DNA from 2 places in the Hymenobacter psoromatis genome. Region 1 is predicted to be linked to the other one. Evidence: riboswitches for the same ligand, from Rfam matches in the RefSeq annotation. Region 1 holds a riboswitch; the other holds the start of a gene.
What was found. Region 1 has a riboswitch for cobalamin ahead of LC531_RS18535 (TonB-dependent receptor plug domain-containing protein). Riboswitches for the same ligand answer to the same signal wherever they lie in the genome.
Positions count from the first base shown of each region.

Region 2: it holds a riboswitch for cobalamin, as region 1 does, so the genes downstream of both, LC531_RS17090 (acyl-CoA thioesterase) here and LC531_RS18535 (TonB-dependent receptor plug domain-containing protein) in region 1, are expected to answer to the same signal.

Region 1 covers NZ_JAIFAG010000001.1:4,291,591-4,302,721, forward strand. Annotated here, with positions in the region: gene LC531_RS18530 (DUF5074 domain-containing protein) at 1-826, opposite strand, end outside; gene LC531_RS18535 (TonB-dependent receptor plug domain-containing protein) at 976-3,033, opposite strand; cobalamin riboswitch at 3,198-3,419, opposite strand; gene LC531_RS18540 (DNA-3-methyladenine glycosylase) at 3,511-4,149, shown strand; gene LC531_RS18545 (cation diffusion facilitator family transporter) at 4,235-5,230, opposite strand; gene LC531_RS18550 (Nramp family divalent metal transporter) at 5,444-6,820, shown strand; gene LC531_RS18555 (TonB-dependent receptor) at 7,144-9,597, shown strand; gene LC531_RS18560 (hypothetical protein) at 9,699-10,184, shown strand; gene LC531_RS18565 (hypothetical protein) at 10,229-10,387, shown strand; gene LC531_RS18570 (GlcG/HbpS family heme-binding protein) at 10,816-11,131, shown strand, end outside.
Region 2 covers NZ_JAIFAG010000001.1:3,970,064-3,981,194, forward strand. Annotated here, with positions in the region: gene LC531_RS17060 (hypothetical protein) at 1-2,212, shown strand, start outside; gene LC531_RS17065 (hypothetical protein) at 2,216-3,502, shown strand; gene LC531_RS17070 (hypothetical protein) at 3,663-5,156, shown strand; gene LC531_RS17075 (OmpA family protein) at 5,255-5,935, shown strand; gene LC531_RS17080 (SRPBCC family protein) at 5,950-6,393, shown strand; gene LC531_RS17085 (class I SAM-dependent rRNA methyltransferase) at 6,527-7,720, shown strand; gene LC531_RS17090 (acyl-CoA thioesterase) at 7,745-8,137, opposite strand; cobalamin riboswitch at 8,311-8,521, opposite strand; gene crtD (1-hydroxycarotenoid 3,4-desaturase CrtD) at 8,604-10,118, shown strand; gene LC531_RS17100 (carotenoid biosynthesis protein) at 10,221-10,886, shown strand; gene LC531_RS17105 (arylesterase) at 10,905-11,131, shown strand, end outside.

The DNA of each region.
Region 1 (11,131 bases):
TCGTGCTGACGCGCAGCTTACTGGGCGAATCGCCCGCTGCAAAAGGCAGCGCGGACTGCACGGAGTTCGAGCCGGTATTGAAATGCAAAAGCGCGCCCGGTGTAGACGAAATGACGGCGTAGGTCACGGGGTCGTACTTCGTGATGCCGCCGCACAGCACCCACACACTGCCGTTCTTGTCGGCAACCAGGCTGGCGGGGCCGTCGGCCACGGTCACGGTGCCCGTCGCCTTGCCCTGGTTCGGGTCAATCACCGTCACCGTGTTCCCGTTCGAGTTGGGGACGTAGAGGATGCCGTTGTTATTCAGCGGCTTCTCGGGGTTGAGGCCGGTGGCGATGGTACCGGTGATAGTGTTAGTAGTCAGGTCAATAATAGACACCCGGCCGGCCGTGGCGCTCAGCCACTCGGTCACGTAGCCCTTGGTGCCGGCCGTCACCATGTAGCGCGGCTGCACTAGGCCGTTGATGGTGGCTACCGACTTGAAATCGGGCAGCGTCACCACTTCCACCTTGTTGCTATTGTTGACGACGATATAACCAAAGTTGTTATAAATGGTCATGGACTGCGCCACGTCGCCCAGCGCCCGGGCGTTGGCGGCCTGGAAAATATCGGGGGCCGACACCTTGGCTGCCGTCTTATCAAAAAGCGTCACCGAAGCCGTGGACTTGCCATAGCCTCCCTCGTTCGTCACGTACACGTTGGTACCGGGGCCAGCGGAGGGGGTAGGGGTCACATTATTGTTTTTCGATTCGCAGCTCGCCAGCAGCAAGCCGCTAAAAGCCAGCGCCAACGCCGGGCGGAAGTAAGCAGAGAACGGGTTTTTCATCTAAAAAAGGAAAGGGTAAAAGGATTTATTATTGGGTTTGTCAAACAATAGACTGTTTCATTTCAGACGTAATAGACTGACTTCCAGAAGAAAAGCTAGCAGCCAGGTTCCGCTTTCAAGACCTCGCTACTAGCCAGTCGCTCAAAAACTCACCGCCAGCCCACGCGCAGGCTGGCCAGCAGCGCCCGCGGCGGGGCCGGCCGCGCCGAGTAGGTGTAGTAGCTGAGGTTGAGTAGGTTGCTACCCTGCACCAGCACCGTGAAGGCCAGCGGCCCACCCGCCCGGCGCAACGTATAGCCCGCCGTGGCCGCCAGCGGCCAGAAAGCCGGCAGGTAGCCCGTGCCCGAGTTGTCGGCATACACCAGCCCGGTGCGGCCCAGGGTGGTGCCCAGCTGCCAGGGCCCCAGCGTCTGGTCCAGGGTCAGGGCCACTTGGTGCAGCGGCACGAAGGCCAGCTGCCGGCCGGTGGGGTCGGGGTCGTCGGCCGCGCCCTGGGTTTTCTGGGTCGAGGTGAAGGCGTAGCTGGCGCGGCCGTGCGCGGCGTAGCGGCCCCGGCTGGCGCGCAGGCCCACGGCCGCTTCGAGGCCCTGGCTGCGTACCTGGCGCAGGTTGCGCGGGCTGTAGATGCCGCGCGCGTCGGGCAGCCACTGCACCCACTCATTCACGGTTTGGGAGTAAGCCGTCAACTCGCTGGTGAGAGTAGCCACGCGGCTCAGCGGGCGCTGGTAGCTGAGGCCGGCCTCGCCGCCCCAGCCGTTTTCGGGCCGTAGGTTGGGGTTGCCGCCGGGCCGGTAATAGCGCTCGTTCAGGGTCGGGGCGCGGTAGGTGCGGGCTAGGTTAGCTTTGGCGGTCAGTAAGTGAGTAGGGGAGGAAGTGAGTAAATGAGGGATAGAATCGGGGCTGAATTTTTCCTGGGAGAAAATCGTCCACTCGGCTCCTAAAGTGGGAGTTAAAGGCGCGAAGCCGGCCGGCAGCAGCGCCTGGCGCAGGTTGGCCGTGAGGTGCAGGGTAGGGCGCGGGTCGAAGCGCAGCAGGGCGAAGGCCGCGCTGCGGTTTTCGCTGATGGTGCCGCCGTAGCCATCGGCCAGGGCGGCAAAGTGCTGCGCCTCGGCCCCCAGGCGCAGGGTGCCGCGCTGGCCCAGCGGGCGCGTGTACTCGGCCTGCACCTGGTTCGTCTTCACGTCCGAGTTGCTGCGCGCCACCTGGTCGGAAGCGTAGTTCAGCACGTCATCGAACCACGCGGCGCGCACCGCCCACTGGCCGCCGTGGCGTAATACCTGGCGGTAGCCCAGCAGCAGGCGGCGGCTCTGGTCGCGCTCGCGGGCGTGGTCGTTGGCCGCGCCGGCCGCGAGTTGAATCTCGCGGTCCGCATCCGTGAGCCAGGTGCCGGCCGTCAGCTCGCCGGCCGGGCCCAGGCGCAGGGTCAGGTCCTGGCTGAGGCTCCACTGGTGCAGCAGGGCGGCGTTTTGGGCGTAGCGGCGTACTAGGCCGGTTATTTCGGGGTTGAGGTAGGGATAATTATTATCGGCTTGGCGGTAGCTGGCGGCGGCCCGAAACGCCGCCCGGCCGCCCGCCGCCTGGGCCGTAGCGCTGCCGGCGCGCAGACCCCAGGCCCCGGCATCGGCCTGGGCAGTAGCGCGCAGGGGGGTAGGGTGAAAATCGGCCTGCGTATCGAGCAGCACCGTGCCACCGATGGCCCCGTTGCCGTAGAGCGCGGCGGCCGGGCCGGGCTGCACCACCACCTCGCGCAAGCCATTCAGCGGCAGTAAGTTAAAATCAGCCTCGCCCAGCGTGGGCAGGTTGATATTGAAGCCATTCCAGAGCACGGCCGTGTGGCGCGCCGCCGTGCCCCGCAGGCTGATGGACGCCAGCTGCCCCGGCCCGTAGTTTTTGATGTAGGCCGGCGTGCGGGCTTGCAGCACGTCGGCCACGGTGCCGCTGCGGTACTGGCTGAGGGCCAGCGAGTCCACGGTCCACCGCGTGGTGCCCACCGCGAAGCGGCTGGGCCGCACGGCGCGCACCCGCGCCTCGGGCAGCCGGTGGGCGCGGGTCGTGAGCGTATCGGGCCGGGCGGGGGGGGTAGGGCGGCCGGGCGTGGTTTGGGCGTGCGCGGCGGGGCCGGCGGCCAGCAGCGCCGCCAGGGCACAGCCGCGCCCCCGGCCCGAAAGGTCAAAAAAGAATTGTGCTAAAAACTTGAAAACCAACACGAACTAAATTTTCTGGCGAAAATTCAGTCCAAAACCCCGTCAAAATTCCCGGCCGAAACCGGAAACCCCCGTCGGGGCTGAGGCCAAGCGCCCCCGCCTGCCCCCGGCCGCGAAGCCGGGGTGGGGTAGGGATGCTCGTTCTCCGCGCGTCCTCCGCGCGCGCTGAACCTGTGAATGCCCTGGCAGGTCTCCTGGCTTGCGCTGCCGGGTGGGCGGCCTTCCCACCAGCCTGGTTATCAAGGGATAACCAAAACCAGCAGTGGCGTGGGGTGCCCACCCCGATGTAGCGCGTACAGTTGCGGGGACAGCTCCGGCTTTGAACCGGATTCCCTTTTCAACCTCGCTCCGTGGGTAGGAGTCTGGTCACCGTGGCGGGCGCAAAGGTAGGGGGTAGGGAACCGTTCGTCATGGCGAGCGTAACGAAGGGGAGCGTGGCCATCGCACCCGAACGATACCTGGGCGACTCGTTCGGGTGCGATGGCCGCGCTCCCCTTCGTTACGCTCGCCATGACAAATTTCCTACCCCCCGAATTCTACCAGCGCCCCGACGTGCTCACCATTGCCCGCGAGCTGCTGGGTAAGCGCGTTTGCACGCGTATTGATAATGAATTAACTACCGGCCGCATCGTCGAAACCGAAGCCTACCGGCACGAGGGCGACCCCAGCATCACGCTGCATTTGCAGCGCAAGGCCCGGCAGGCGCAGGCCCTGTACCAGCCCGGCGGCCACGCCTATCTCTACACCGTGTACCGGGTCCACACGCTTTTCAATATCACTACCCACGACGCGGAGCACCCCGACGCGGTGCTTATCCGCGCCATCGAGCCGCTGGAGGGCCAGAACGTTATGCTGCGCCGCCGCGGCCTGCCCAAGCTGGCCCACAACCTCACCGCCGGCCCCGGCGTGCTCAGCCAGGCGTTGGGCCTCACGCCCGCCCTCAACGGCGAACTGCTCACCGGCCCCCGCATCTGGCTAGAAGACGCGGGCGAAGTTGTGGAAGAGGGGAATATTATTGCCAGCTCCCGCGTGGGCCTCGACTACGCTGGAGCGAAAGCCGTGGCCCTCCCCTGGCGCTTCCGCCTGAAGGACAGCAAGTGGACCAGCCCGGCGAAATAGTGAGGTGGTGAGCAATGAGTAAAAAGAACGTCATGCTTCGACAAGCTCAGCATGACGTTCTTTTTACTCATTGCTCACCACCTCACTATTTCGCCAAATGGTGCCGCTCGTCTTTCACGGCGTTGTGGATATCCCACTCGATTTCGCGCTCGAAAGCGTGGCGGCGCACGGGGCAGTCGGGCATGTGGCACAAGGAGCAAGCGGCGAAGGAGCACGGGTCGGCGTGCACGAACATTTCAATTTCCACGGCCGCGAAACGCGCCCGAATCAGCTCTTCTACTTCGTGGATTTCGGTGTGGACTTTTTCCAGCGAGAGGTAATAGGGCATCTGCATGTGGCAGTCGATGTGCAGATTAGCGCCGTAGCGCTGCACGCGCAGGTTGTGCACATCTATCCAGCAGGGTCGGCGCAGGCGCTGCAATTCGGCGATTACCTCGGCCACGGTCGAGAGGTCGCTCTCATCCATGAGGCCCGATACGGAGCTTCGGACCAGCTGGTAGCCATTGAATAAGATAAAAGCGCCCAGCGCCAGCGCCGCGCCCGCGTCGAAGCGGATGATGCCCGTGAGCTGCACCAGCACCAGCGCCGCCGACGACACGATGCTCGTGAGCGCGTCGAGGTAGAGGTGCTGGCCATCGCCCGCCAGCGCCACCGACTGCACCCGCCGCCCGGCCCGCACCAGCCACATGCCCAGCCCAAAATTGACCACCGCCGTGCCCGCCAGTAGCGCCACGCCCCAGTCGGGCCGCGCCACCGGGTGCGGGTGCAGAAAGCTTAGCGTGGCGCTGTACAGGATAAATATGCCGGCGATAAAAATCAGCGCGCCCTCGAAGCCCACCGACAAATACTCGATTTTGCCGTGGCCGTAGGGGTGGTTTTCGTCCTTGGGCAGGTCAGCCAGGTAGAGGCTGTAGAGCGCAAAACCGCTGGTAAACACATTGATAATGCTCTCCAGCGCATCCGTGAGCACTACCTGGGATAAGGTGAGGCGGTAGGCGTAGAACTTAGTGAGCACCAAGACGATGCTCACGACCAGCGAGAGCAGACCCAGGCGGCGCTTGAGGCCAGGCGAAGCGGACATAAAAGGCAGGTTGGGCGCGCAAAGGTCGGCACGGCGGCCCGATGGGCTTATAGGGTGGGATTTAGCCGGCCGGCTACCAACGCCGGCCGGCTAAATCCCACCCTATAAGCCCGCAACTTTTTCGGGCAAAAAGGAGTATTTAGACAGCTTTAAAATTATTTTTAGGTTAGTCTAAAAAATATACTACCTTTGCAGCCGCTACCTCCTCATTCCGTGTCCCCAATCGTTGCTACCCCCGTTGCTGATGCTGTGTCTGCTGTGCCCGAGCCGGGCTGGCGCCACCCCCGCCGCGGCATCTCGCTGAGCGAGGTGCACGGCAGCATCACGGTGCCGGGAGAAGGCGCTTCTTTCTGGCAAAAATTTCGGGCCTACTGGGGGCCGGGGCTGCTGGTATCGGTGGGCTACATGGACCCCGGCAATTGGGCCACCGACATTGCGGGCGGGGCCAGGTTTGGCTACACGCTGCTGAGCGTAGTGCTGCTTAGTAATCTGTTTGCCATGCTCTTGCAGCACTTGGCCGTGAAGCTGGGGGTAGTAACCGGCCGCGACCTGGCCCAGGCCTGCCGCGACCACTACTCCAAGCCCGTGGCCATGGTGCTGTGGGTGCTCTGCGAAATTGCCATTGCCGCCTGCGACCTGGCCGAAGTCATCGGCTCGGCCATTGCCTTTAACCTGCTCTTTGGGCTGCCCATTACCTGGGGCATCGCCCTCACCACCCTGGATGTGCTGCTGATACTGGTGCTGCAAAGCAAGGGCTTCCGGGTGATTGAGAGCATCGTGATGGCGCTGATTTTCACCATCTTCGTTTGTTTTCTCTACGAGATTATCGCCTCGCACCCCGACTGGCTGGGACTGGCCGGCGGGCTGGTGCCGCAGCCACAGATAGTCAGCAACCCGGCCATGCTCTACGTGGCCATCGGCATTCTGGGCGCTACCGTGATGCCGCATAACCTGTACCTGCATTCGGCCATCGTGCAGGTGCGCCAGATTGAGCCCACCGAAACGGGCAAGCGCTCGGCCATCAAGTTTGCCACTATCGACTCGACTACGGCGCTGGCACTGGCGTTTTTCGTGAACGCGGCCATCCTCGTCACAGCCGCCGCCGCCTTCCACGGCAAAGGCTACGACGACGTAGCCGACATTGCCGACGCCCACAAACTGCTGACACCGGTGCTCGGCGCGAGCGCGGCCAGCGTAGTGTTTGCCATTGCGCTGCTAGCCTCGGGCCAAAGCTCGACGCTCACCGGCACGCTGGCCGGGCAGGTGGTGATGGAGGGTTTTCTGCACATCAAGCTGCGGCCCTGGCTGCGGCGGCTGGTCACGCGGCTGCTGGCCGTGGTGCCAGCCTTTATCGTGGCGCTCTACTACGGCGAAAAAGGCACCGGCCAGCTGCTGGTGCTTAGCCAGGTTATCCTGTCATTGCAGCTCTCGTTTGCCGTTATTCCGCTGGTACTTTTTACGAATGACAAGCTCAAGATGGGCGTGTTCGTGAACCGGCCCTGGCTGCGCATCACGGCCTGGGTAGTGGCCGGTATCATCTTGGTATTGAACGGTTTTCTGCTTTATCAGACGTTTGCCGGCAATGAATAGCCGGCCGCGCAGTCCCTTCGGTTAGGCTGCTGATTACCACCTTTTTCCTGCTTTACGGCCGCTGCAACCCAATCGGATGCAGGGACGGGAACAGTGTTGCCCTGCCCAACCTGATTAGGTAGCCTACAACTACTTATGGCATAAAAGCTTACGCATTTAGTTGACCCTCGTGGCCCGGCTGGGCCGGAGCTGACCGGCCCTACCCCCTGGTGCCGGTTGCGGGTAGCCCCTACCCCTCACTTTCCTTCCAACCCGGATTCTTTTTTCAAGCGGCTCTTCAGCCGTTGCCGGCTTTGCCATGCCTTTTTTAATTGATTAATCAGATGAAACAACTTCTTCTCTTTCTGTTCTTTATCCCGTTTTTAGTCCGTGCCCAGACGCCTTTGCGCGGGCTGGTGCTGGACTCCCAAGGGCGGCCGGTGCCCTTTGCCAGCGTAGCCGTACCGGCCCTGACCCAAGGTGCCACGGCCGATGAAAACGGGCGCTTCACGCTGCCCAACCTGCCAGCCGGCCCCCAAAAACTGCAAGTGAGCGCCGTAGGCTACGCCACGGCTACCCCCACGGTCACGCTACCAACTGATAAGTCGTTAGTTATCAGGCTCGCATCCGAAGGAAAAGCTTTGGCCGAAGTGGTGGTGACCGGCGTGGGCCGGGCCACCGAAATCCGGCGCTCGCCGGTGCCCATCTCGGCCATGTCGCAAAAGGAAATTCGCCTCAACGCCAACTCCAATGCCATTGACGCGGCGGTGCGGGGCATTCCGGGCCTGAGCGCCGTGACCACGGGGCCCAATATCAGCAAGCCCTTCATTCGGGGGCTGGGCTACAACCGGGTGCTGACCATGTTCAACGGCCTGCGCCAGGAAGGCCAGCAGTGGGGCGATGAGCACGGCATTGAGGTAGACGGCTACATCGTGGACCGCGTGGAAGTGGTGAAAGGCCCGGCCAGCCTGCTCTACGGCTCCGATGCCGTGGCGGGGGTAGTAAACCTGATTCCGGGCCTGCCCCGCGGGCCCGAAGGCGAGGTGCACGGCGAGGCGCTGGCCGAATACCAGGGCGTGAATGGCATGATTGGTAACTCGCTGGCTTTCAGCTACCAGAAAAACGGCTTCCAAACGCTGGTGCGCGCCAGCCGCCGCCAGGCCCATAACTACAGCAACCCCGTGGACGGGCTGGTGTACAACACGGGCTTCCGGGAGCTGCAGCTGACCGGCATGGTGGGCGTGCAGAAGCAGTGGGGCGGCGCGCACCTGTGGCTGACCACCTTCGATGACCGCCAGGGAATCCCGGATGGCAGCCGCGACTCGCTGAGCCGGCGCTTTACTCGCCAGGTGTTTGAGGCGGATAAAGACGCTATTAAGGACCGCCCCATTGTGAGCGAGCACGAGCTGAAAAGCTACGGCATCAGCGACCTGAGCCAGCGCATCCGGCACTACCGGGCGTTTGGCACCACGGAGGCGCGCTTCGGGCCGGGCGAGCTGCGGGCGCTGCTGGGCGTGCAGCAAAACCACCGCCAGGAATTTGACCATCCCACCAATGCCGACCAGCCGGGCCTCGACCTGCAATTGACGACCGTTAATTACCAGGCGCGCTACCTTTTCGATGCCGTGCACGGCTACGAGTTTACGGTAGGGGCCAACGGCATGGGCCAGGACAACCGCCACCTCAACGCCACCGACTTTCCCATTCCGCCCTTTAAGCTGTTCGATTTGGGCGGCTTCGGGCTGGTGAAAAAGGCCTTCGGCGCGCTGGAGCTGACCGGCGGCCTGCGCTACGACACCCGCCACGTGCACTGGGGCGACTACTACATTGCGCCCAATTCGGCGACCGGCTTCGACCAGCCCGCCGGGCCGGGCGCGCCCGATGCCAGCTTGCAGTTTGCAGCCTTTCAACGCACCTACAATGGCTTGTCAGCCAGCCTGGGGGGGAGCTATGCCCTGGGCGAAAAACTAGTATTGCGGGCCAACATTTCCCGCGGCTACCGCGCCCCGAACATCCCCGAAATCGGCTCCAACGGCCTCGACCCCGGCGCGCACATTATCTACCTGGGCAACCGCTCGTTCGTGCCCGAGTTCAACGTGCAGGAGGATATTGGCATCCTGTATAAGTCGCCCGACGTTGAGGGCAGCGCGGAGGCGTTCTACAACCACGTCAACAACTTTATCTACCAGGCCAAGCAGTATGACGCCAACGGCCAGCCCCTGCGCGACCCGGTGGGCAACTCGACCTACCAGTTTGAGCAGGCGCAGGCCGACCTCTATGGTGGCGAGGTGGCCTTCAATATTCACCCCACGGCCCTGCCTTGGGTGAGCCTGCGCACCGGCGCGGCCCTGGTCATCGGCCTCAACCAAAACCCCGAGCTACGAGCGCGGGTAGGTAATGCCGGCCGCTACCTGCCCCTGATTCCGGCCCCGTCGTCGCGCTCCGAAATACGCTTCACCGCGCCCGAGCGGGCCGGCACACCCTTCACGGCCAGCTACCTGCGCTTTACGCTGGATGCCACGGCCACCCAAAACCGCTTTTACGCCGTGGACGGCGCCGAAACCCGCACCCCCGGCTACGTGCTCACGGGCGTGGGGGTAGGCACCAGTCTGCGCACCAAGGGTGGCCGCGAGGCCGTGCAACTCGTGTTGCAGGGCGACAATATTTTCAACGTGGCCTACCAGGCCCACCTCAACCGCCTCAAATACTTCGAATACTACCGCGCCTCGCCCAACGGCCGGCTGGGCATTTATAGCCCCGGCCGCAACCTGAGCGTGAAGGTGGTGGTGCCGTTTTAATTCGGTAGGGTGCGGGGCTTGCCCCCGCCCGGCGTTGAACGAATCCAGCGCCAATCGTTCAACGCCGGGCGGGGGCAAGCCCCGCACCCTACTCACTTCTAATGTCTACTCCCATGAGCTACCACGAAAGCCAAGTTTGCCTGGGCCAGGCCGAAGCCGCCCTTTCTCACGGCCAATACCAGCAGGCGACGGGCCAGTACGCGGCCGTGGTCACGGGCCTAAGCCTGATGGCCAGCCCCGGCCGGCCCCTCACGCCGCCGGCTGCCCTGCTGGTGCGTCACTACGCCGCCGCCAGCCGTGGCCAGAGCGCCGCCCTGGCTCGCCTGGGCGAAGCCGAAGCCGCCGAAAATACCCTGCTCACCGCCCTCACGCGGCTGCGCGGCTGCGTCAGCAACCTGGGCACGCCCGCCGCCGAGCGCGCCCCGCTGCTGACCGAATACAAGCTGTGCTTCTACGCGCTGGCCGACTTCTACTTTGCCGGGCAGCAGGCCGGGAAGCTGAGCGTCTACGTGCGCCGCCACGCGCCCGAAATCCAGCACTGGGCCCAGGACCTGCACCTAGTGCGGGCCACGCCGGCTATTAATTAGCTCTTAAAAAATAATTATATATTCGTATTATTTATTTTTCACTCATGCCAACTCCTGGTGAACAGGCCGAGCAGCACATCGGCGAAACCAAAGGCCAGCCCAACCACGTGCACGACCTGATTCACGGCCTCAGCACCCGCTTCGACGCGTTGATGCCAGGCAGTTCTGGTAAAGCCCGAAAGCCCAGAAAATCAAGAATGTAGACGGATTCAAAGCGCTGATATACAAGCGCGTGCATGATACGGGCTTCCAGCCCGCGCCCTACCCCCCCGTAGCCGACTGGCCCGGCGGCTTCTGGCCGTTGGGCCTTTACGTTTTCTTACCCCTCGCTTTTTCCCGTGCTCCCTACCCCCCTCCCTAATGCGCATCTCACCAGTTCGGCCTTTTAGCAAGCCAGCGTAATTGGGCGCTCGGATGGCCTGACGGGGCCCCTTGCTCTGGCGGCCGGGCTGAGCGAGCGCCGCGCATAGCATCGCTCGCTCAGCCCGGTATCGCTAACGCAACAGCAGCGAATAAGCTGGCCAGCAAAAATTTACCTTTGGAAATCAACTAGATGCTTCGGCAATTCCATACGTTGCGTCCAAGCGCACGTATACCTGCGCTTCATCTAATTTTCATCAAAGCATAGTTAGTGAAAAAGTTTATTTTATGCCTGCTGGGCGCGTGCCTGCTGTCGGGCACGGCGGCGGCGCAGGCTACCCGGCCAGCGGCCCCGGCCGCCTACCTGGTTCCTACTGCCCGCCTCACGCTGGCCGCTGCCCTGGAGCTGGCCGCCCGCGCCCGCGCCAAAGCGGCCACTATCAACCAGCAGGTATCGGTGGCGGTGGTCGATGCCAGCGGGCAAACCATCCTGCTGACGCAGGGCGACGGGGTAGGGCCGCACAACACCGAGGCCGCCCGCCGCAAAGCCTACACCGCCCTCTCTACCAAAACGCCGACCCTGCTGC
Region 2 (11,131 bases), 320 kb from region 1:
GGACCCGGCCTGCGTGCGGGTGCGCCTGCGCGTGCCGGTAGCGGGCGGCTTCACCGTTGATTATGAGCGCGCTTACTACCCCAACCCGCGCACCGAGGGCCTGGGCCGGCTGCTGGTGACCAACGTCGGGTTAGCGGTATTTCCCTTCGTCAAAATCACGGATGCGCCGACGCTCAATGACTTCTACAAAGTCATGCTGGTGGATGCCAACAACATTGACCCCAGCCTGGTGAACAAGCCGGTGGAGCTGCAATTTGGAGTGCAGGGGCGGCTGCTGTCGGCCACCGGCACCGAGCAGAGCGCCACCGCCTACCGCCGTACGGCCAAAACCAGCACCGACGAGGGCAGCACCTACTACGAAATCAAGGGCACGCCCTTCGATTACGCGCTGGTGACGAGCCCCGCGCCGGCCGCCGGGCAGGCGCTGGTGGTACCCAGGTGGCGCGAGGTGCGCCAGGGCACCAAGGAATTTCGCTTCGCCATCGACTTTGGCACCACGAACACCCACGTGGCCTACCACGATGGGCCGAGCCAGCCACCGCAGCCGTTCAGCTTCGGGCCGGATGATTCGGCGGTAGCGCTTCTCAAGAAATCGTCGGAAGAAACTGATTATCAGGCTTACGAGCAGTTGTATCGTGGCGTGGAGGAAGACCCGGCGCACGGCATCCAGCTGCGGCGCTGGCAGCGCTACCAGCAGCGCGAGTTCGTGCCGGCCTTCGTGGGCGCGGGCGGCTCGCCCTACCAGTTTCCCATTCGCACGGCGACCAGCGAGGCGGCAACCTTTTCCATTGAACCGCCGCGGTTGCTGGCCAATGTGAACGTGGGCTTCGGCATTAATACAGAAGAGGAAACCAACGACTCGTACCACACCAACCTGAAATGGGGCGAAAACAACGAGGCGGCCCGCCACCGGGTGCGGGTATTTTTCCGCGAGATGTTGCTGTTGTTCAAGTATAAAGCGGCGCTGCACGGCGGCAACGTGGGCGCGACGCAGGTGGTGTGGTTCGCGCCGCTCAGCTTCTCGGCGTTCAGCCGCGACTTATACCAGCGCGAGTGGGACACGCTGTTTAAGGAGATTTTCCACACGCAGCGCGGCACGACTTACCTGCCGGAATCGTCGGCCCCGTACTTTTTCCTGACCAGGCGCGGCCTCGTGACGCCCGGCCCCGGCGAGAACGCGGCCTTTATTGATATTGGTGGCGGCACCTCTGATGTACTGTTTTATTCGGACCAAACTGATAATCCCGGTGGGGCGCGGCGGCACCATCCGGCGTTCAGCACCTCGTTTCGCTTTGCGGGCAATGAGCTGTGGGGCGACGGCGCGGCCGACGTGCGCGGCACCAAGGACAACGGGCTGGTGCGCTTCGGTCTCGACAGCATTCGGGCGCATCCCCTACCCCACACCAAGGCCGCCGAGCTGGCCGTGAAGTGCCTGGCCGTGGTGGAAGCTAATCCCACTTTCGGCTCGGAAGAAGTTGCCAGTCTACTCTTTAATTACGAGCGCGAGTTCCAGTTTGGCGAGCGGCTGCTGCTGGCGCAGCATCTGCGGGTGCTGTTTTACCTGCATTTTGGGGCCATCGTGTACCATTTGGGGCAGGTGACGGCCGCGCGCGGGCTGGCCGCGCCGCGCTACCTGTGCTTCACGGGGCGCGGCAGCTTGTATCTGCGCCTGCTATGCCCCAGCAACTTACGGCCGCTGGAGCAGGTGGCCAGCCTCATCCTGAGCAAGGTGATGGGCACGCCCGCGCCGGCCAATTTCAAAATCGTGCTGGCCGACGACCCCAAGCAAACTACCGCCAACGGCGGCGTGCTGGCCACCGGCCTCGACGCCGAAAGCACCGCCGAGGTGCCGCCCATTGTGCAGCCCATCGGCACGGGCGCGACTGATGCGGCCGAGAACCGCCCGCTCTACCCCGCCGATATTACGGAGGACGTCAAAAACGCCGTTATCGCCAACGTAGAGCAGTGCCTGAAACTCTTGCTCACCGACCCCGACCTCACGGCCGCCATGCTCAACCTGGGCATCAAAAACCCGCCCGGCCTGGTGCTGCGCGAGCTGACCGCCGCCCTGGCCGACTCGTTCAACCTGGGCCGGCAGCGCTACGCCAACACGCTGCCGGCCGGCGAGCCAATTCCCGAAACGCTGTTTTTCCTACCCCTCAAGCACGCGCTGTATGTGCTCTCGCAGGTGCTGCACGGGTCGGCTACTTAACCCATGATGAAGCGAATCAGCTATCGGACAACACGTTGGATATTAGGCGTGGGGTTATTGGGCCTGAGCCACCTCGGCGCGGCGCAAACCGCGCCTACCCCCGACGACAGCATTAAGGGCCGGCTGTGGACGGCCACGGCCGAGCGCATCTGGGCCGATGCCAAACCGAAGCAAAAGCAGCCCGCGCCCTGGCCCACGGTGCAGGCGTTTAAGAAATGGCTGGCCGCCAATCCGGCTGACAAGTCGGAGCTGGGACTGCTGCGCGCCGATGTGGTCAATAGCTTCGGCGCGGGCACCAGGGCTACCCCCGTCGAGGTTGCCCGAGCTATTATAAGCCAGCTTACGCAGCGCCAGCAGAGCGGGCAGGGCCGCCTGGCCCGCGTGAAGGCATCGCTATTGGGCGCGGACCTTGCGCCGCTGACGCAGGCCAGTGGTGGGGCCGCGCCCGCGCCCGCCGCGCCCAGGCCCACCACTGGCACGACTACCGTTACGGCGGTGCCGGGGGCCGGGGGTATAACGGTCTTGCCCGCTAATCCTGACTCCATTACCAACCAGCCGATTAGGACCCCTGACCCGGCTTCTACTTTCATTTCTACGCCGGTCACGCCAACTTATTTCGGGCTGACGCCTTTGCAGGCCGCTATTGTACTGCTGATACTAGGCGGGCTGGCCGGCCTGGCATTCGGCCAGAATATGCGCCGCCCTGGCCGCGGGCGGCGGCGCTCATACGCCGGCCCTACCCCCCCTGCCGAACCCGCTACCTCACCCGCCATGAACTCCCCGGAATATCGCAAGCTGCACCAGCAGAACCTGAATTTGAAAGCTGATTTGCGCCAGCTAAAAAAACAACTAGCCGATTTACAAGTACGCCTGCCGGGCGCGCCGCCTACCCCCCCGCCCGCCGTCGAAGCCGCGCCAGCCGCCGAGCTGACAGTGGAGGAGTTGGTGGGCGCGTCGGCTCCTACCCCCCCTTCGGCCACGCGCTACGGCCCGGTGCAGGAAACGCCCTTCGTGGAAGAGCGCAAGCTCGTGAACGCGCCCCTGCCCCAGCTCGCGCTGATGCTGACCGTGAACCCGCGCCAGCCCGACCAGGCCACCTTCACCCTCAACCCGCAGGTGGACCAGGTCCGCCTCATCGGCGACGGCCTCACGCGGCTACAAAAATTCTTCGACTACGACCCGCCGCTGGGCGGCCGCATCACGGCGGTAGCGGCCGTGCGGCCGGGCCGGCTACAACGTCAAGACTCCGGCTGGCAAGTGGTGGAGCGGGCGCGGCTGAGTATTAGCTAAGGAGAATTGCAAACCCACCTGTTCCGCCCGTCATTGCGAACGTAGCGCGGCAATCGCCCTAGGACGACACCCGAACGATTTCGTTCTGGAGCGATTGCCGCGCTACGCTCGCAATGACGGGCGGGGCCACTTCCAAGGATTTTACTCTAGCTTGCGCGCTATGGCCGCTATTCAAGTCGTTGAAATTATCCTCATTCTGGGGCTGATTTTCTGGCAGATTTCTGTTTTCATCCTCAATCGGCGGCTCATTCAGCGGGTGCAGTTCATGTACCCCGAAGGAGGCCAGCTGGGCGTGCAGGCTGTGGACGCCGCGACCGGCCGGCCGGCTGCCAACGGCGCGGGCACCCACACCTACGACGCCCTGACGGTGGGCCGCGCCAGCCCCGAATTCAGCGGCCTCATCAAGGACACCAACGATTATTTGTGGGCCAACAAGGGTGCAGCGGCCGATTTCAACACCCTGCGCGACATCTCGGAGCGCGAGGCCGACCTGCTCGACCAGGAGATTGACGCGCAGATTTCGACCCCGCTGTACCTGGGCCTGCTGGGCACTTTTCTGGGCGCCATTTTGGGATTGATTGCCTTGGTCAATCCGTTTGGCGACGCGCCCACGGCGGCGGGCGGCGCGTCGTTCAACAACGCCGACGTGACGCACTTTCTGGGCGGCATTCTCATCGCGATGAGCGGCAGCTTTACCGGCCTGCTGCTCACGCTGGCCAGCAACCAGCTGCTGAAATCGGCCCGCGCCACTCGCGACCGCCTCAAAAACGGCTATTACAATTTCCTGCAAAAGGCGCTCCTACCCCGCCTCAACTCGGACATGCAGGCCAGCATGAGCAATTTAAAGTCCGTGCTGGACACCTTTAATAATGACTTCTTCTCGAAGATTCAGGCTGACTTTTTCTCGAAAATCGCGGAGTTTACGCCGCTCATCAGCAGCATCACGGAGAATGTCAGCGTGCAGAAAAACTTCCTCGAAAAGCTGCAGCAGATTGGCTACACCGAGCTGGCGAATGCCACCATCAAGGTTTTTGATAGGGTAGATGAGAGCGCGGCTTCCTTCGAGAAATTTCTGGGCTACCAGCAGGCCCTGAACGTGGCCGTGAGCGAGGGTGCCAGCACGGCGCGCACCATTACGGCGCTACTCGACCGCCTCGGCAGCCTCGAAAAAGCCCTCGACCAGGTGCCCGGCTACCTAGCCCAGCACGACGCCCGCATTCGGGAGCAGGCGCAGTTTTTTGGCGAGCACCAGGCCATTTTGGCCAAAATTAGCCAGGGCGTAGGCCAGGCGTTGAGTGAAGACGCCGCCCAGATGAACCGCGTGCTGGCCCGCCGCCGCGACGAGTTTGAGGCCGAAGCCCAGTCCGCCCACGCGCAGTGGAGTGCCCACTTCCGGCAGCTCAACCAGGACAATGTGTACCAAAAAATAGTGGAGTACCTCTCACCCTTCCAGCAGCTGCCCGAGCAGCAGCAGCGGCTCAACCAGCTGCAGGAGGTGCAGGCGCTGCGCAGCGCCCAGGCCCTGCAAGCCTTGCAACAGCCGCTGGAGCAAAACCGCCGCATCCAGGAGGAGCTGCTACGCCAGACCGAGCGCACCAACGCGGTGCTCGAAAAGCTTACCAGCCGCAACTGGCTCCAGCGCATGGTGGGGTAGCAAGCGTGTAGAGACGCGACCCTTCGCGTCTCTGGGCGCGTGAACGATTGTGCGCTGAAAAGAGACGCGAAGGGTCGCGTCTCTACATTCCTTCCGCTATGAAGCAAAGCAAAGACTTTTTCTGGCCCAGCTACGTCGATTTGATGACGGCGCTGTTCCTGACTATGCTGGTGCTGTTCGTGCTGAGCTACAAGCTTTTCAACGACAAGCAGCAGGGCCTCATCGCGGCCAATGCCAAGCTGGAAGTGCAGCTCAAGGAAAAGAAAAAACTAGACGAGATAAAGGAAGCGCTCAAACGGCTCGACAACTCGCGCTATTTCACTTATAACAAGGGCTATAAGCGCTATGAGTTGAACTTCGACGTGCTGTTTCAGCCCGGCCGCTACGACTTGCCGGCGGCGGCGCGGCAGCCGCTCATCGAGGCCGGGCAGTTCCTGCTGCGCCAAGTGCAGAGCTTGCGCAACGACGGCATTCAGTACCTCGTCATCATCGAGGGTAGGGCGGCGATGAACCCCAACTTTCCGCTCGATGCCCCGCAAAACGCCGACCAGCAGGCCGCGCGCGAGCTGAGCTACAACCGGGCGCTGGCCGTGGTGTATTTGTGGCAACAGGCTGGCATTCAGTTTCCGAAGAATATTGAGGTAATTCCGGCGGGCAGCGGCTACCGGGGCGCGGGGCGCTACAGCGGCTACGCCAAGGAGCAACTCAACAAGCGCTTCATCATCCAGATTCAGCCCAAAATCGGCTCGCTCGATGCCCAGCCCCTACCCCCGCGCTAGCCGTATAGCCGGCTATGCACCTCCTCCTGCGCTTTCCGGTGGCCCAGCCGCCCGCCGCGGTCCTGGCCGGCTTCACCCGCGAGCTATTCGTGGCCTTGGCCCCGCCGTTTCCGAAGTTTCACCTCATCCGCTACGACGGCAATAACACCGGCGATACGGTTATTATCGAGCTGCAAGTGGGCCCCAAGCGCTGGCGCTGGACTTCGCTCATCACGGATAATGGCGCGCTGCCCGATGGCACCCACTACTTCGTGGATGAGGGCAAAATCTTGCCCGCGCCGCTGCGGCAGTGGCGGCACCGCCACCTCATCGAGCCCGCGCCGGGGGGTAGGGGCAGCGTCATTGTGGAGGATATTCATTTCAGCACCGGCCGCCGCTGGCTCGACTGGCTGATTCGGCCAGCCCTGTGGGCGCAGTTCAAGCTGCGCGGGCCGGTGTACCGGCGTTGGTTTAGGTAATGCATACTGTAAAAAAGGTCATCATGCAGACCGCAGGGTCGCCTCTCGCTCGCCTCGTTGAATGAAGCGGGCGAGAGGCGACCCTGCGGTCTGCATGACGACCTTTGTGCCCCGCAATTCATAATTAGTAGCCATGCCTACCACCGTCGTCCTCAAAAACGGAAAAGACCACTCCCTGCGCCGCCGCCATCCCTGGGTTTTTTCGGGGGCCATTACCCGCGCGGTGGGCGAGCCGCAGGAAGGCGAGGCGGTGCGCGTCGAAACCCAATCGGGCGAAGTGCTGGGGGTAGGGCACTACTCGGGCAGCGGCTCCATCGCGGTGCGGATGCTGGATTTTGGGCCGGAAGCCGAACTCCCTACACCTGATTTTTGGGTGAAGCGCCTGACCAACGCCTACGCGCTGCGCCAGCGCCTGGGCCTCACGGGCACGGCCGATACCAACGTTTTTCGCCTCGTGCACGCCGAGGGCGACGGCCTGCCGGGCCTCATCATCGACGTGTATGGCGATGTGGCCGTGGTGCAGGCGCACAGCGTGGGCATGTACCGCGCCCGCCCCGAAATAGCTGACGCCCTGAAAGTTGTGTTTGGTGATAAGCTGCGCGCCATCTACGACAAGAGCGCCGAAACCACGCCCGGCCACGCCGTGGGCGACAACAAGAACGGCTACCTCTTCGGCGCGAGCACCGGCGCGGAGCACCTGGTGCACGAAAACGGCCACCAGTTTGCCGTGGACTGGGAGACGGGCCAGAAAACCGGCTTCTTCATCGACCAGCGCGACAACCGCGCCCTGCTGGCCCGCTACTCGGCCGGCCGCCGCGTGCTCAACACGTTTTGCTACACCGGCGGCTTCTCGGTGTATGCCCTGGAGGCCGGTGCCGAGCTGGTGCATTCCGTCGATAGCAGTAAGAAGGCCATTGCCTTAACCGAGCGCAATGCCGAGCTTTCGCACCACGCCGACCGCCACGCCGCCTACCCCGACGACGTGCTCACGTTCCTCAAAAGCCACTCGGCCGAGTACGACCTGCTGGTGCTCGACCCGCCCGCTTTTGCCAAGCACCAGAGCGCCCGCCACGCCGCCCTCATGGGATACAAGCGCCTGAATGCGGCCGGCATTGCGCACCTCGCGCCGGGCGGGTTGCTCTTCACGTTCTCGTGCTCGCAAGTCGTTAGTCCCGAGTTGTTTGAGGGCGCGGTGCTGGCCGCCGCCATCGAAGCCGGGCGGCCGGCGCGCATCCTGCACCGCCTCACGCAGCCCGCCGACCACCCGGTGAGCCTCTTTCACCCCGAAGGTGCGTACTTGAAGGGCCTCGTGCTGGCGGTAGAGTAGTAGCGCGGACTCTGCGAGTCCGCGCTACACTGGCCGGATGGGGGTAGGTCGCCGGTTCTCGTCCACGGCCACGAAAGTGAAGGAGCCGGTCACGGCCAGCAGACGGTCCTCGGAGTACATCTGCTCCACAAATAATTCGACCCGCACTTGCAGGCTGGTGGTGCCCACGCGCACCACGTTGCCGATGAGCTCGACCAGCGTGCCGCCTGGAATAGGATGCGTAAAATCCACTTTATCAGAGGATACCGTTACCATTTTGAGGCGCGAGAAGCGGGTGGCCGTGATGAAGGCCACCTCGTCCATCAGGTGCAGGGTGGCGCCGCCGAACAGCGTGTCGTAATGGTTGACAGTATTCGGGAAAACGGCTTTGAAGATGCGCGTTTCGGCGCGGGCAATCTGGTCGGCGAGGGCTGGCATGGGGGGTAGGGATAAAGGGAAAGTCACGGCGCGCCGCGCTACGTTTCCCTACCCCCTCTTTTCCTTTTAAAGCCCTCATTCAGACCTAGCTACGCCCGCCCCGGCGGCCGCGCACGCGCAACAGCCGGCCGCCGGCGTGCCAAACCTGATGCGGAACCCCAAAGCGCGGAGGTGGCATCAAATGGCGGCCGGCAGGTCTCCTGACTCTGTGCCGGCCGGCAGCCCGTCCTTCTCAGCCGGCCCGGGGGCCCGCCAATGGAACACGAGGAGCTGCGGCCACGAAGGCACTTACAGTAGCGCGTCTGTGCGGGAGTTGCACCCGCTTCCCTTTTCATTCCGGCTCCTCACGAGGAAAAACCGAAAACCGGCCGCTGGTTGATTTCTTGAAAAATCGTAGCAGCAGTAAACCGCCGCGAAGGTAGCGCGTATTTTCGGCGGGCCGGGCCAAACTTATCCCCCGGCCGTGGTGGTTAAAGACTTAGTGTTTACGAAAAAGAAAACTTTCTCCCCGCGCCAGCCCGTGGCCATTATCGGGGCGGGCGTGGCCGGGCTGGCCGCCGCGGCGCGGCTGGCGGTGGCCGGGCACCCGGTCACGGTATTTGAGGCCAGCGGCTCGTTTGGGGGCAAAATGCACCAGTTCAGCCTGCCCGGCGGCTACCGCTTTGATGCTGGGCCGTCGCTGTTCACGCTGCCACAGCTGGTGGACGACGTGTTTCGGCTGGCCCACCGCGACCCGGCCGACTACTTCCGCTACGAGCGCCTCGACCCCATCACCAACTACTTTTTTGCCGATGGCACGCGCCTCACCGCCTGGGCCGACGCGCCCAAATTCGCGGCCGAAGTGGAGCAGAAGCTAGGCGTGCCGGCGGCGGCCGTGGCGCAGTTTCTGATGCGCAGCGGCCGGGCCTACGACGCCACAGCGGGCACTTTTTTGCATAAGTCACTGCACAAAGCCAGTACCTATTTCAGCGCCGAAACGCTAAAAGCGGTGGCCGCCCTACCCTCCCTCGGCCTCACGGGCACCATGCACGCGCGCCACTCAACAGCCTTTGGCCAGGATGCGCGCCTGGTGCAACTCTTTGACCGGTACGCTACTTACAACGGATCCGACCCGTACCAGGCACCGGCCACGCTCTCGCTCATTCCGCACCTAGAGCACGGCATCGGCGCGTTTTACCCCGAGGGCGGCATCTACGCCATTGCCAGCAGCCTGCACCGGCTGGGCGCGGAGTTTGGGGTGAAATTTAGATTTAATGAGCCGGTGCGAGAGATTTTGACGGCCGGCGACCTTATTACCGGCGTGCGCACCGACCAAGATGTATATGACTTCGGCTTGGTGGTCAGTAACATGGACGTAGTGCCGACGTATCGCCGCCTCCTACCCCACCAGCCTGCGCCGGAGCGCACCCTGGGCCAGCCGCGCTCGTCGTCGGCACTGATTTTTTATTGGGGGGTAGGGCGCGAATTTTCCGAGCTGGATTTGCACAACATCTTTTTCTCGGCTGATTACAAGGCGGAGTTCGACGCGATTTTCCAGGAGAAAACCGTGGCCGACGACGTAACGGTGTACGTCAACATCACGAGCAAGAAAACGCCCACCGACGCGCCGCCCGGCCACGAAAACTGGTTTGTGATGGTGAACGTGCCCCACGACGAGGGCCAGGACTGGGCCGCCCTCACGGCCCACACGCGCCGCGTGGTGCTGGCCAAGCTCAATCGGGCATTGAATATTGATTTAGAGCCGCTTATTCAAGCCGAAAAAGTGTGGACGCCGCCCGGCATCGCAGCCGATACGTCGTCGTTTGGAGGTGCTTTGTATGGCAGCTCCAGCAACAACGCGCTGGCGGCTTTTTTGCGGCATCCTAATTTTTCGGGCCGGCTGGCGGGGCTGTACTTTTGCGGCGGCTCGGTGCATCCGGGCGGCGGCATTCCGCTGTGTTTACTTTCGGCCAAAATTGTCGCCGAGCTAATTACTAAATAAGTTAAGAGTTAAGAGTTAAGAGTTAGGAGTTGAAAAAAGTGGCTAGCCGAAGCAACCATCTTCAACCCTTAACTCTTAACCTTTACCTTTTAACTCCTCAAAATGGAGTTATCGAACGTATCCGCGCCGGCGGCTTCCTCTACCCGGCTGCGCCTAGCGCAAGGCTTGATAGTGCTGTTTCATATCACGGGCTTTCTGGGGCTGGCGTTCAGCCAGGACAAGGCCTTTTATTTGAAATATACGCCCCTCACGCTGCTATTATCAGCGGGGCTGCTGGCGGCGTTTCAGCTGGAGCGCGGCCTGTTATTTTGGCTATTTGTAATGCAGGCATTCTTGCTGGGCATGGTGGCCGAGGTGGTGGGAACCAACACGGGCTTGCTGTTTGGACACTATACCTACGGGGCCACGCTGGGGCCGCAGTATATGGGCGCACCCTGGCTTATCGGGCTCAACTGGGTGATTACCACCTACCTGGCGGGCATACTGGCGGCCTACCTGCCACTGCCCTGGTGGGGGCGGGTACTGGTGGGCGCGGCCCTGATGGTGGGCTTCGACCTGTGCGTGGAGCCGGTGGCGGGCCGCTACGATTTTTGGCACTGGACGGGCCATATTATCCCGCTGCGCAATTTCCGCGACTGGGCGCTGCTGGCGCTGGTCATGCAGCTGCTGTTCGTGCGCACGCCCTTCCTTAAACGCAACCCGCTGGTGCCGCTGGTGTACTTGGTGCAGCTGCTCTTTTTCTTCGGCCTGACCTTGCTCAACGGGTAGGGCGAGCGGTTTTTAGCGATGAGTAACCTGATTTTTTTCGGTGACAGCCTCACGGCCGGCTACGGCCTGCCGGCGGCGGCCAGCTTTCCGGCGCTCCTTCAGGCCCGGCTCGACGCCGCTGGCCTACCCTACCGGGCCCTGAACTACGGCGTGAGTGGCGATACCTCGGCCGGGGGGCGGCAGCGGCTGGCGGCGGTGCTGGCCCGGCAGCCCGTGGCGGCCTTCGTGCTGGCACTGGGCGCGAA